3 regions of the Bacillus sp. LR--39 genome follow, and region 1 is predicted to be linked to each of the others. Evidence: riboswitches for the same ligand, from Rfam matches in the RefSeq annotation. Region 1 holds a riboswitch; each other region holds the start of a gene.
What was found. Region 1 has a riboswitch for S-adenosylmethionine ahead of metN (methionine ABC transporter ATP-binding protein MetN). Riboswitches for the same ligand answer to the same signal wherever they lie in the genome.

Region 1 (4,488 bases):
ACGGGCCATTTGGACATTCTATCTGTAACGGGAGGTGTCTAAAATGGCTTTTGATAAACAAAAGGTCGATGTGACGGAGAACGTTACGGGCCGCTTTCAAAACGGCCGGTTTTCCTTGTTTCATGAAAATGAAGCCATCGGCGAGATGACAGGCATGGACCAGTACGAGCTCAAACAGGGCTTTTCATTTGAAAATCAAAAATTTTATAAAACAGCCGATGTCATAAACGGCAGCGATCCGAAATATGTCGATTGCGATTATGAGAGTGGCTGGTGTTAACAGTTGGCGGTGAATTTCACTGCCTTCTTTTTCAATCTGACGCTAAAACAATCGGCAGGTGACGCGCTTATGTACAACGGAGATGAAAAGGTCATTATCGTAGAAGGAAAATCTGATAAAATCAAAGTCAGGGAAGTGCTCATCGAACCCGCAGAAATCGTCTGTACAAACGGGACGATCGGCCAAACCGAACTGGAAGATTTGGCGGACCGCCTGTTTGACAGAGACGTCTATATTTTAACGGACGCAGATGACTCCGGAGAAAAATTAAGAAAACAGCTGAAACGGGAGCTTCCCGAAGCGCGCCATATTTATATAGACAGAACATACAGGCAAGTCGAGTCGTGCCCAGGCCATCATCTCGCATCTGTGCTGATCAGAGCCGGCTTTGATGCTGACACTGTATTTTTGAAAAAGAACGACCTGAGGTGGTAAACATGAAAGAACTCCAAGAAAATGAACTCGAATCGATTCAGGATGACGTTTATCTCCTGTATTTGTACACCCCGTTTTGCGGCACATGCCAGCTGGCGTCCAAAATGCTTACTGTCGTCGAAGAAATGCTGCCCGGCGCCGCCTTCTATAAAAACAACGTGAATTATTCCCCCGCATTCGCCAAAGCCTATCAGATTGAAAGCGTTCCGTGCTTTTTGCTGTTTAAAGGCGGAGAGCTTGTTGAGAAAGGATACGCCTTCCGCTCCGTTTCCTATTTATATGAGCTGATTAAACAAAAAACATCGCAAACGTTCCCGATGTGACAATATTTACAGGAAAATGTCGTGCGGTTTATAAAGGGTTCTGTCCGTTAAAAAGAGAAAGTGTATGTATGGCCATTAAAACGGGAGGTTATACGAGTGGAGAAAATAGAAGTTTCAGAGAATGACGGACAGCATCTGTTTTTGAAACCGCTATTAAACGCCTCAACGCTGCTGATTACATTCCAAGGAGAAACAGAAGCCTTAACGGTCTCAATTAACGGACAGGGAGAAATGAGAAAAACGTCGGTTTCAAAGGAAAAATCTAATTTGACCTTTTACGGAAACCAGACGGAAATCATCCATCTCCTGCATGGTGATGTCTCTTTGCAAAAGCTTATCCAAAGCGGAAAACTCAAAGTGAAAGGATCATTCAGAGCTCTGCTGAAGCTGGAGGCCATCCTCTGGCTGACAAACGGATTTTTTCAGGCGATCAGTAAACGGCCTTAAACTGCCAATCTACTATGTGACAATAGCTTCCAATATTTATTTTATTGACTTTTTATCATTCGCCGTGCTATTCTACAGTAAGAATTTCCGGACGAAAATACGATATGTTTTCTCTTATCAAGAGAGGTGGAGGGAAGTGCCCTATGAAGCCCGGCAACCATCAACAATGTTGAAATGGTGCCAATTCACTCGAAGCGGTCTGCTTTGGAAGATGAGAGAAAGGCCTTTTTCAATAAGCCTTTCTGCTCATTTTTGCAGAAAGGCTTTTCTTTTGCGGAGAAACCCGGAAGATTTCTTAGAATAGTGTAAGGCGGGTGATTGCTTTGATCCATCTTCAAAATGTTTCAAAAATTTACAAAGCGAAGCATGGGGATGTCAATGCTGTCCAAGATGTCACTCTTGATATCAAAAAGGGCGAAATATTTGGAATTATAGGATATAGCGGAGCTGGTAAAAGTTCCTTAATCCGTCTCCTGAACGGCCTTGAAAAGCCGACGTCGGGAACCGTGGAAGTCGCGGGGACGGAATTAAATAAAGTAAGCAGCCGCGGACTGAGAAAAGCGCGCCAGGAAATCAGCATGATCTTCCAGCATTTTAACCTTCTGTGGTCGCGCACCGTCCGGGAGAACATTATGTTCCCGCTGGAAATCGCCGGCGTGAAAAAAAGCGAACGGGTCCGCCGCGCTGATGAATTGATTAAACTGGTCGGATTAGAGGGGAAAGAAAAGTCTTATCCGTCGCAGCTGAGCGGCGGTCAAAAGCAGCGTGTCGGCATCGCCCGGGCGCTCGCCAATAATCCGAAAGTCCTTCTGTGCGATGAAGCGACATCAGCGCTTGATCCGCAGACGACCGATTCAATTTTGGATCTTTTATCCGATATAAATGACAGACTCGGTCTGACGATCGTGCTCATTACCCATGAAATGCACGTCATCCGAAAAATCTGCAACAGAGTCGCCGTCATGGAAAACGGGAAAGTCGTTGAAGAAGGCGAAGTACTCCAAGTTTTCAGAAACCCGCGCGAACCGATGACCAAGCGTTTCGTTCAGCAGGTGACAGAACCGGAGGAGACGAAAGAAACCATCCAGCATTTTCTGCAGGAAACAGCGACAGGAAAAACGATTCAGCTTTCATTTGTCGGGCAGGCAGCTGAGCAGCCCCTCATTACGGAAATGATCCGAAACTTTGATGTGGACGTCAATATTCTGCAGGGGAAAATTTCACAGACGAAGGACGGAGCCTACGGTTCTTTATTCATTCATATTGACGGTCAGGAAAAAGAAGTAGAAAACGTGATCCGGTTCATCAAAGACAAACAGGTAGAAGCAGAGGTGATCACAAATGTTTGAAAAATGGTTCCCGAACGTTGATATAACCGAGCTGTGGACGGCCACATACGAGACCCTTTATATGACGGTCATTGCTTTAGTTTTTTCATTTATCATCGGAGCGATTCTCGGTCTTCTGCTCTTTTTAACGGGCAAGGGAAGCTTATGGGAAAATAAAATCATTAACACCGTGATTGCGGCGGTCGTTAATATTTTCAGGTCTATTCCGTTTCTTATTTTAATTATTCTGCTTCTCGGTTTTACTAAGTTTTTAGTCAGATCGATTTTAGGGCCGAACGCCGCATTGCCGGCGCTGATTATCGGCTCCGCGCCGTTTTATGCCCGACTTGTTGAAATCGCGCTGCGGGAAGTCAATAAAGGAGTCATCGAAGCTGCCAGATCAATGGGAGCAAAGACACCGACAATTATCTTCAAAGTGCTGATTCCTGAATCAATGCCTGCGTTAATTTCAGGTATCACCGTTACGGCCATCGCCCTGATCGGATCTACCGCCATTGCCGGCGCCATCGGTTCAGGCGGACTCGGAAACCTTGCATATGTAGAAGGCTACCAGTCCAATAATACGGATGTAACGTTTGTAGCGACAGTATTTATACTCATCATCGTCTTTATCATTCAGATTATCGGTGATGTGATTACAAATATAATAGACAAAAGATAAGGGAGGATTTACATTGAAAAAGATTGTATTAAGTGCGCTGCTGCTTGTGTTCGCGGGAGTTTTGGCCGCCTGCGGATCAAACGGCTCAAATAAAAAGGAAATCGTCGTCGCCGCGACAAAAACACCGCATGCTGAAATCTTAAAAGAAGCGGAACCGCTCTTGAAGGAAAAAGGCTACACATTAAAAGTAAAAGTGCTGAACGATTACAAAATGTACAACAAAGCGTTAGCTGATAATGAAGTGGATGCGAACTTCTTCCAGCACGTTCCTTACCTTGAACAGGAAATGAAAGAAAATAAAGATTACAAACTCGTGAATGCCGGAGCCGTTCACCTTGAGCCATTCGGAATTTACACGAAAAAATACAAATCACTGAAAGACCTGCCTAAAGGCGCGACCATCATCATGACTAACAATGTCGCTGAACAAGGCCGTATGCTGGCGATGCTTGAAAAAGCCGGACTGATCACACTTGATCCGAAGGTAAAAACGATTGAAGCCACTACGAAAAACATTACGAAAAACCCGAAAAACCTGACATTCAAAAAAATCGCCCCTGAATTAACGGCGAAAGCATATAATGAAGAAGAAGGCGATGCAGTCTTCATTAACGTCAACTATGCGATTCAAAACAAACTGAATCCGTTAAAAGATGCGATTCAAGTGGAATCAACGAAAAACAACCCGTACGCAAACATCATCGCCGTACGCAAAGGTGACGAAAAATCAGAGAAAATCAAAGCGCTTATGGAAGTGCTTCACTCTAAGAAAATCAAAGACTTTATTGAGAAAAAATACGACGGAGCCGTGCTTCCCGTATCTGAATAAAACGAAAACCCCGGATGAATCATCCGGGGTTTTTTTCGGGTATTAATCGGAGAACTGTCCATAATAAAAAGGAAGGTTAACGATTGGAGGGAATGGCAGTGGCTCAATACCAGGAAAACGGAAAAAGCGTGCATGACGCATTGAAACAATATAAAGAAGGTTTA
Region 2 (4,488 bases), on a different contig from region 1:
AGCCAGCAATCTTGCACGCCAAGGACGGCGCCGAACGAGTTTTGCAGCTTATACAGCTGATTGCCGAGCTCTTCATCTTTTACGGCGGCAAGGCCTGACAGCACATCACTGTGTCCGCTCAGGAATTTTGTTGCGCTGTGAAGCACAATATCAACGCCGAGATCAAGCGGACGCTGCAGTGCAGGTGTCATGAATGTATTATCCAGAAAGGTCAGACAGCCGTTTTCTTTTGCAAGCTGGACAACCGCTTTAATATCAGTAATTCCAAGTGTCGGATTTGACGGTGTTTCCATATAAATGACCTTTGTGTTCGGCTGGATATTCCGCGCCACTTCGTTGATATCCGTCATATCGACAAAGGTATGTTCGATCCCGAAACGGGACAGAACCTCAGTCACCATGCGGAATGTTCCGCCGTACACATCCTCCGTGACGAGAACATGGTCGCCTTGGGATAAGAGCAGAAACGCCGTCGAAATCGCCGCCATTCCGGAGCTGAAAGCAAATCCTCTCGTTCCGCCTTCAAGACCTGCGATCGTTTCTTCAAGCGCTGTTCTTGTCGGTGTGCCTGAGCGGCTGTAGTCATATGTCCCGAATTCTTCAAATGAAGACTGATGGAATGTGGAAGCATGCTGGATCGGGACGCTGACGGCTCCGGTGGCTCCGTCTGTTTTAAATGGATTGTGCACGAGCTGGGTTTCCAGCGTCCAATTGTGATTACTCATATGATACGGCCCCCTCTTTTACTTGCTGTAATGCCTGCTTTACATCCCGCTTCAAATCTTCTGCATGTTCAATGCCCACTGAAAATCTCAGCAGACGGTTGCAGACGCCGTTTGCGATACGGATGTCTTCCGGAATGTCCATGTGCGTCTGCGTCGCGGGATATGTAATAAAGCTTTCCACCCCGCCGAGACTTTCTGCGAAACAGATCGTTTTCAGCGCCTTTAAAAACGGATTGACCCATTCCTCTTTTTGCAGCCGGAAAGACAGCATCCCGCCTTTTCCGGGATATAACACGTCGGCAATTTCTTCTTCCTGTTCTAAAAATTCTGCAAGTTCACGGGCGTTTTCTTCATGACGGCGCATTCTGAGTCCGAGTGTTTTCATCCCTCTCATTAAAAGCCACGAATCAAACGGCGGGAGAACCGCGCCGATCGCATTTTGGTGATTAAACATGATCTCGCCGAGCTCTTCATCCTTAACGACAGCCAGACCGGCAAGGAGATCATTGTGCCCCGCTAAATATTTTGTGGCGCTGTGAATGACGATGTCCGCTCCCAGTTCAAGCGGGCGCTGGAGCACCGGGGTATAAAACGTATTATCCACAATTAAAAGCAGGCCGGCTTCTTTCGTAATCCGGGCGATTTTTTCAATGTCCGCCTCCTGCATTAACGGGTTTGTCGGTGTTTCAACAAATACCGCTTTCGTATTTTCCGTTATTTTGGAGCGTAAACAGTCTTCATCGCTGAAATCATCGTAAATAAAGCTTAAGCCGTATTTTCTCCATTCGTTTTCAAACAAACGGTACGTGCCTCCGTATAAATCGGAGGATACAATCAATTCATCCCCGCTTTTAAATAAAGCCATAATGGTTTGAATGGCTGCCATTCCCGAGCTGAAAGCAAATCCTCTCGCACCGTTTTCCAACACGGCGATGGCGTCTTCGACGAGCTGGCGTGTCGGGTTTTTCGTGCGCACGTAATCAAAACCTGTAGATTCTCCTATTCCTCTATGGCGGTAAGCGGTGGACAGATAAATCGGCGGACTGACCGTTCCCGTTGCTTCTTCGCTTCTATTTCCGATTTGGGCTAATTTTGTATCAACATGCTGCGTCATCAGTAAGCACCATCCTTTTTCAAAAATAAAAAAGCCCCCTCTTCATAAGAAGAAGGAGCTTTTCTCTTCCTCTTATCTTCCAAGCATGTGAATCGCTTGCTGGATTTAGCACCTTGGCACTTTGCCTTCCCGCGGCAAAGCAAACCGGTTGCTGAGGTTTCAAAGGGCCAGTCCCTCCACCTCTCGTGATAAGAATATTGTTTTGTATTTTCTGATTGTTCTATATTAACGCACTATAAAATGAATTTCAATAACTTTTTATTTATCTGAACTCTCGCAAGAAGTGCATCTGAAGAAAGAAATTTCTAATAATTCATGGTACAATAGGAAAAAACCATCAAGACAAGAAGCGGCCTGGAGGAATGCGATGTGGCATCAAAAAACGGAATCATTCATGAGAAAAAACTTTTCTCCCATGAGCTTGAAGAGGAAATGACCGTTTTGGTCTACCTGCCCGCCACCTTCTCCCCCCTGTATAAATATCATACGGTCATCGCTCAGGACGGCCATGATTATTTCAGATTAGGGAGAATTGGGCGGCAGGCGGAAGAGCTTATGTCAAAAGGGGAAATTGACCGCTGCATCATTATCGGCGTCCCTTATAAAAATGTGCGGGAGCGAAGAAACACATACCATCCAGAAGGCTCTAAGTTCGCCTCATATAAGCGATTTATCGCAAATGAGCTCGTTCCTTTTATCGACAAAGAATACCCGACTTATCAAGTCGGATACGGCCGCACCATGATCGGGGATTCCCTCGGCGGAACCGTTTCGCTCATGACGGCGATTGACTATCCGAACATGTTTGGAAACGTCATCATGCAGTCTCCGTATGTTGACGGGCACGTGCTGGATGCCGTCCGGCAGTCGGAGGATCTCAAACAGATTTCCGTCTATCATCAAATCGGAGAAAAAGAAACCGGCGTTCACACGACAGACGGCCAGGTTCTTGATTTCACCGCGCCGAACGAAGAGCTCAAACAGCTGCTGGAAAGCAAACAGTCTGAATACACGTATGAAACCTTCGACGGGGATCATAAATGGACCTACTGGCAGCCGCTCATCACGCCGGCGCTGAAAAAAATGCTGTAACCATTCATTTAAGGAGGGAACTTTCATGAAATACGGTATTGTTTTATTTCCATCAAAAAAATTACAGGATCTCGCAAACTCGTACCGGAAACGCTACGACCCGAGCTACGCGCTCATTCCTCCGCACCTGACGCTAAGAGATCCGTTTGAAGCGACAGAACAGGAAATCGAGCAGGTCGTATCACAGCTGAGACAGACGGCGAAAGAGTCGCATCCGCTCGTTCTGAAAATCACAAAATACAGCTCGTTTTCTCCTGTGAATAATGTGATATATATGAAAGCGGAGCCGACGGAGGAATTAAAATCTCTGAGTGAGAAATGCTACTCAGGAGCATTATCCGGCGAGCCGGAATACAGCTTCGTTCCGCATGTCACGGTCGGCCAGAAGCTGTCGTCAGATGAACATTCCGACGTACTCGGACAGCTGAAAATGCAGGACATTTCCCACGAAGAAGTCATCGACCGTTTTCACTTGCTCTATCAGTTGGATAACGGCTCATGGACTGTGTACGAAACATTTTTATTAGGCGGAGGAGAATAACTGTTTGGAATCCATCATCGCAAAAACTGAAAAACAGCTGAACGACGCTTTTTTCGTCAGAAAAGAGGTCTTCGTTAAAGAACAGCACGTTCCGGAAGAAGAAGAGATTGATCAATTCGAGGACACGTCAGAGCATATAGTCATATATGACGGCGGCCAGCCGGTCGGAGCCGGCAGATGGCGCATGAAAGACGGGCATGGAAAATTAGAACGCATCTGCGTGATGAAAAGCCATCGTTCTTCAGGCGTCGGAGCCATCATTATGCAGGCGCTTGAAAAAGCGGCGGCAGCCAAGGGCGCCGACAGCTTTATCTTACATGCGCAGACGCAGGCAGTTCCGTTTTACGAAAAACAAGGATACCGCGTCACATCCGGCGAAGAATTTCTCGATGCGGGCATCCCCCATCTGGAAATGATAAAGAAACACAAACGATAAAATCAAAAGCACTCCTGTTGATATGGCAGGAGTGCTTTTTTTATGAAAATAATACTATTTCATGAATTTTATTGAATTTTATGGAATTTTAATGTATGTTTAGTATACTAAGTATTACAATTCATACAAAAAATACAATTCATATTTCGGAGGGATAAACATGACGGCACCAAAAGGAAAGCATATATTCGGGACTGTTAAAGTGGGCACAAAAGGACAGATTGTCATTCCTAAAGAAGCAAGAGATGTTTTCGATATAAATCCGGGGGATTCACTGCTTATGCTTGGGGATGACCAGCAAGGTATCGCACTTGTTAAACAAGAACTCTTTTTCGAATTTGCAAAAGATATTTTAAACGCTAAGCAAATCGATGAAGATAGTGAGGATGAGTAAATGCACGCGATTGAGCTGAAGCAATTAACGAAACATTATAAAGAAACCGCCGCCGTTGACCGTCTTGAGTTCTCAATTGAGAAAGGGGAATTTTTCGCATTACTCGGTGAGAACGGAGCCGGAAAAACGACATTAATCAGTATGCTTTGCGGACTCCTTTCTCCGGATGACGGTGATGCATCAGTG
Region 3 (4,488 bases), 630 kb from region 1:
TTCCGGTTCATTGTAAAGACGGGATGCAGCTGATAAAATGGATCTGAGGGCACAGCCTTCAAAAGACGGCAGAAAAGGGGTCATTTTCGTGATCATCCAATTCATTCGTTACAGATAATGAGAGGTATAGATAAATAGGTAAAACCTTCCAATTTGGCAAGGTTTATTTGTCTATGCCTTTTTCATTTCATCGGAATAACGAATGAATGAGGTGTTTTTTTTGACGTCTATAAAAAGAAAACGCGCGGAATTACTGCAATCATGCCAATCCGTGTTCAGGTGTCCGCTATGCCGGTCGGCCATGGCGGTCTCACGATACCGAAGCTTGATTTGCGGACAGGGGCATACATTTGATATATCAAAGCAGGGATATGTGAATTTCCTCAATAAATCGGTCAAAACCCGCTATGACAGGCAGCTGTTCGAAGCGAGACGCGAGCTTTTTGACAGCCGGGAATTTTTTGGGCCGGTTCAAAAGGAGATCGCCGCCGTCATCAGCCGTAAGCAATCTCCGCATAAACCGGCGGCGATATTGGATGCGGGGTGCGGAGAAGGCTCTCATTTAGCCGCCGTATGCAAATTGCTTCAGCCCGCTTTTTCCGTGACGGGAATCGGCATTGATCTCTCGAAAGAAGGTGTGCTGCATGCCGCAAAGGCCTTCGGGAATCATTTGGTTTTTGCCGTCGCTGATGTGGCGGATGCGCCGTTTGCCGACAGCTGTTTTGATGTCGTGATGTCTGTTTTATCACCTTGGAATTACAAGGAATGCAGCAGACTTTTACGAAAGGGCGGCACAGTCATTAAAGCGGTGCCGCGGCGTGATTATTTGAAGGAAGTAAGGGAATTTTTCTTCGGAGACAGCCCTCGGCGGAAAGACACCGCCGATTCTGCGGCCGGACGATTCCAAGCGGGCTTTCAAACCTTTGAGCGCAAACGGCTGTGTTACACGAAGACCTTAGCGCAGCCTGACCTCGAGCGGCTTGTGAAAATGACGCCCTTAACATGGAAATGTACTGATGACAGCATCCGGCGGTTTATCAGCCGGAAAGAGGCTGCTGTCACGATAGATATCGATATTTTAATCGGGACCGATCCGCTGTAAAACGGAAAAGACACGCTGATCGCGTGTCTTTTTTTTTATTTCCAGACTTCACCGGCAATGTTGACGACATGGCGCAGTTTCGCCCATTGCTGTTCTTCTGTGATCAGGTTTCCTTCCTCAGTGGAGGCGAATCCGCATTGCGGGCTGAGGCAAAGCTGATCCAGACTGACATATTGTGAAGCTTCTTCAATCCGGCGTTTAATCGCGTCCTTGTCTTCAAGTTCGCCATGTTTCGACGTAATCAATCCAAGCACAAGCTGAAGATCAGAGCGTTTGACATAACGAAGCGGTTCAAAGCCGCCGGAGCGGGAATCATCATATTCCAGGAACAATCCGTCAAGATCAAGCCCGTCAAAAATCGTTTCAGCCGCTGCATCATAGCCGCCTTCAGCCGTCCATGTGGATTGGAAGTTGCCGCGGCAGATATGCATCGTAACCTTCAGATCGTCAGGGCGGTCCTTGATGGCGTCATTAATGGAAGCTGCAAACAGCTTGCGCAGCTCATCCGGCGTTGTGCCGAAAGCTTCAATCTGACGAAGCCCCGCTTCCGATAAGAAAACGGCCCATGCGGTGTCATCGAGCTGAAGGTAGCGGCACCCGGCGTCATAGAAAGCTTGAATCGCTTTTTTATACGCCTTTGACACATCGTGCTGAAATTGTTTGTAATCATTCTGGTAGGACGCTTTTTCCAATTTTCCGCGGAAAAACAGCATATTCGGACTGGGGATGGTCATTTTCGGAACAGCATCGCCGGCAATGCTGTGCAGGAATTTATAATCTTCGAGCATCGGATGCTGAGAAAAATCAATATCTCCCGTTACTTTAATGCCGCGCGCTTTCGTCTGTACGTTGTGAAACTGAATGCCGCTTTCAGGCGTAAATGCCTCAACCCCGTCTAAATTTTCGAGAAAATCAAAATGCCACCAGGCACGGCGGAATTCGCCGTCAGTCACGACATTGAGGCCGGTTTCTTTCTGCTTTTCCACGCTGCGGATGATTTCTCTGTTTTCGATTTCGCGCAGCTGTTCTGCTGAAATCTCACCTGCCGCTCTTTGCAGGCGGGCTTGCTTCACAGCCGCCGGCCGCAGCAGGCTTCCGACCTGATCTGCGCGAAACGGCGGGTTTTTTCTTAGAAGAGTATGCAATGGTTGTTCTGTGTTTTGCTGTGACATGAACGATTCCTTCTTTCCTGATGAAATATAAAAAAACTCTTCCCTCGGATAGGGAAGAGCTTGCGTCCGCAAATCTCAACCTTATCTTCAGGATTTAGCACCATTCTGCTGAACAGCGGTTGCCGGGTATCATAGGGCCAGTCCCTCCACCTCTCTTGATAAGGAAATATGCTATTTTTCAGAATAAACTGTAATACTCTAATCTTAGTATGTTTTCTCATATTGTCAATATATTTCGATAAATATTTTTATTTGTCACCCTCAAATAGAATCATATCTATCACGATGGCGATCGCAAGACAAAGAGCAATATCCTCTTCCTTTTCAATCTGCAAATGATAGGAATCGCCCCAGCTCATCCATGATTTGGTGACGGTCATCCGGTTTGATTTTCCGTCTGTCACTTGAAAATTCCGCCCCCACACATCGCCGGTAAGGTCCCAGCCGACCCCGGAAATTTCAAATTTCGGTTTGAAAAACGTGACTTTCTTGATGACTTGGCAGACGGGTTTGCCGCTGACGGAAATCTCGTAACGGGGAACGAGCGACATCAGTTTCTGATTGACGCTGGCGAGCGTGCGGCCGTCCAAATCAGTCAGCTTCAGTTCATCACCGAATGAAAACAGCTTTCCTTCAACATTGTAGACTTCTTTTCCGCTTTCAAGAAACACTTGAAAACGATTCTTAAACGTAAACATTCGCTCTTTGATGTAAAAATGGTACATAAAAAAACTCCTTTTTTATGTTGTACGAAAAAAGGAGGCGGTTGGTTTCATATCGGCCGGGTGCATAAAAAAAAGGCTGCCGATTTTGCGGCAGCTGTCGTTTTTATGATAGCGGCATCCGGCGTTTTTGACGGATCGCATTTAAATCAATGATGTTATTCGTGTCGGCAGCTGTCACCAGCGGGCTTGTCTTTGGCGTTTTCCGGCGGTTGTCCTTACTGAAAGAGAAAACAAGATACCCTGTCAAAGCAGCAAAAATAAGTAGCATCATTTTACATACCTCCCAAAAAAAGTTTTGGTATTATTATTGTACGAAAAAACAAACGAAAAGTATTCAAACAATTGTCACTTTTTTAAAAAATAACGTCATTTTCCGTAAAAATAACTATGGGTTGAAGAAATTTTGCTCTTGTTGTGGTTCTATAGATTGTATCGGCTGATGGATGATGATCGTTTATATAACTTTTTCACTATTTTTTGTAAGTGTCTAAATAACTATTTCAGTGTTTTCGTTTGCCTTGTGTTATTCAGTACCCTAAAAAACCTTATAATATGCAAAATAACTGCTTCTAACAGATGACTGCGAGTTGACAGCGCTTTCTTTATTTTTTTAAAGAAAACGAGATGTTATCTTAAAAAAATCGTTTGAACATTTTCCGCAGTTTTTTAAAAGGGTTTGATTTTGTCTCCAGAACACGCGGGTCTTTTAAGGTTTTTTTCAATTCTTTCGCTACAGTCCCTCTTGCCATAGTCTTCACTCCTTCTTTCCAATTCATACCTTATATACGGAAAGAAAGAAGGAAAGGTTTCATGTGAAAGAAAAAAACCAAAGCATGGGGCTTTGGTTTTAAGCGCGCTCTTCAAAGAGCCTGGCGATTTCAACAATGACGTTTACCGCCTTTTCCATATGATCGACGGAAATGTATTCATATTTTCCGTGGAAGTTTTGGCCGCCCGTAAAAATGTTCGGTGTCGGCAGTCCCATGTAAGAGAGCTGTGATCCGTCGGTTCCGCCCCGGATCGGTTCGATAATCGGTTCGATGTCGAGGTTTTTCATGGCTTGATAGGCGACATCGACTATCTCTTTGACCGGTTCTATTTTTTCTCTCATGTTGTAATATTGATCACGCAGTTCAAGCTTGATGCTTTCGTTGCCGTATTTGGCCGCCAGCGCATCGGCGGTTTTCTGCATATATTCTTTTCGTTCTGCAAAGCGGTCTCTGTCAAAGTCTCTGATGATGTACGACAGGGCGGCTTCAGAAACGTCTCCGTTCATGGAAAGTAAATGATAGAAGCCTTCATACCCTTCCGTATATTCCGGCGCTTCTTCTTTCGGCAGCGCGTGGTGAAATTCCATCGCGATTTTTGAAGCGTTGACCATTTTGTTTTTCGCCGTTCCCGGGTGGACGCTTTTTCCGTAACAAGTAAGCTTTGCGGCTGCTGCGTTAAAGCTTTCATATTGCAGTTCGCCGAGGGGGCCTCCGTCTAT

Region 2: another riboswitch for S-adenosylmethionine. It lies ahead of ACWHAR_RS08415 (methionine biosynthesis PLP-dependent protein); the one in region 1 lies ahead of metN (methionine ABC transporter ATP-binding protein MetN).
Region 3: another riboswitch for S-adenosylmethionine. It lies ahead of ACWHAR_RS10735 (5-methyltetrahydropteroyltriglutamate--homocysteine S-methyltransferase); the one in region 1 lies ahead of metN (methionine ABC transporter ATP-binding protein MetN).

What each region holds. Positions count from the first base shown of each region.
Region 1 is NZ_JBSIOT010000002.1:830,128-834,615, forward strand. It holds gene ACWHAR_RS13940 (YusG family protein) at 44-280, shown strand; gene ACWHAR_RS13945 (toprim domain-containing protein) at 350-715, shown strand; gene ACWHAR_RS13950 (thioredoxin family protein) at 718-1,038, shown strand; gene ACWHAR_RS13955 (SCP2 sterol-binding domain-containing protein) at 1,135-1,485, shown strand; SAM riboswitch class I at 1,597-1,703, shown strand; gene metN (methionine ABC transporter ATP-binding protein MetN) at 1,809-2,834, shown strand; gene ACWHAR_RS13965 (methionine ABC transporter permease) at 2,827-3,495, shown strand; gene metQ (methionine ABC transporter substrate-binding lipoprotein MetQ) at 3,509-4,324, shown strand; gene ACWHAR_RS13975 (carboxymuconolactone decarboxylase family protein) at 4,417-4,488, shown strand, end outside.
Region 2 is NZ_JBSIOT010000001.1:1,774,151-1,778,638, forward strand. It holds gene metC (cystathionine beta-lyase) at 1-725, opposite strand, end outside; gene ACWHAR_RS08415 (methionine biosynthesis PLP-dependent protein) at 718-1,839, opposite strand; SAM riboswitch class I at 1,909-2,034, opposite strand; gene ACWHAR_RS08420 (esterase family protein) at 2,209-2,931, shown strand; gene ACWHAR_RS08425 (YjcG family protein) at 2,957-3,472, shown strand; gene ACWHAR_RS08430 (GNAT family N-acetyltransferase) at 3,477-3,908, shown strand; gene ACWHAR_RS08435 (AbrB/MazE/SpoVT family DNA-binding domain-containing protein) at 4,069-4,302, shown strand; gene ACWHAR_RS08440 (ABC transporter ATP-binding protein) at 4,303-4,488, shown strand, end outside.
Region 3 is NZ_JBSIOT010000002.1:201,671-206,158, forward strand. It holds gene ACWHAR_RS10730 (methyltransferase domain-containing protein) at 221-1,102, shown strand; gene ACWHAR_RS10735 (5-methyltetrahydropteroyltriglutamate--homocysteine S-methyltransferase) at 1,138-2,274, opposite strand; SAM riboswitch class I at 2,353-2,439, opposite strand; gene ACWHAR_RS10740 (LURP-one-related/scramblase family protein) at 2,523-2,999, opposite strand; gene ACWHAR_RS10745 (hypothetical protein) at 3,103-3,270, opposite strand; gene pepT (peptidase T) at 3,847-4,488, opposite strand, start outside.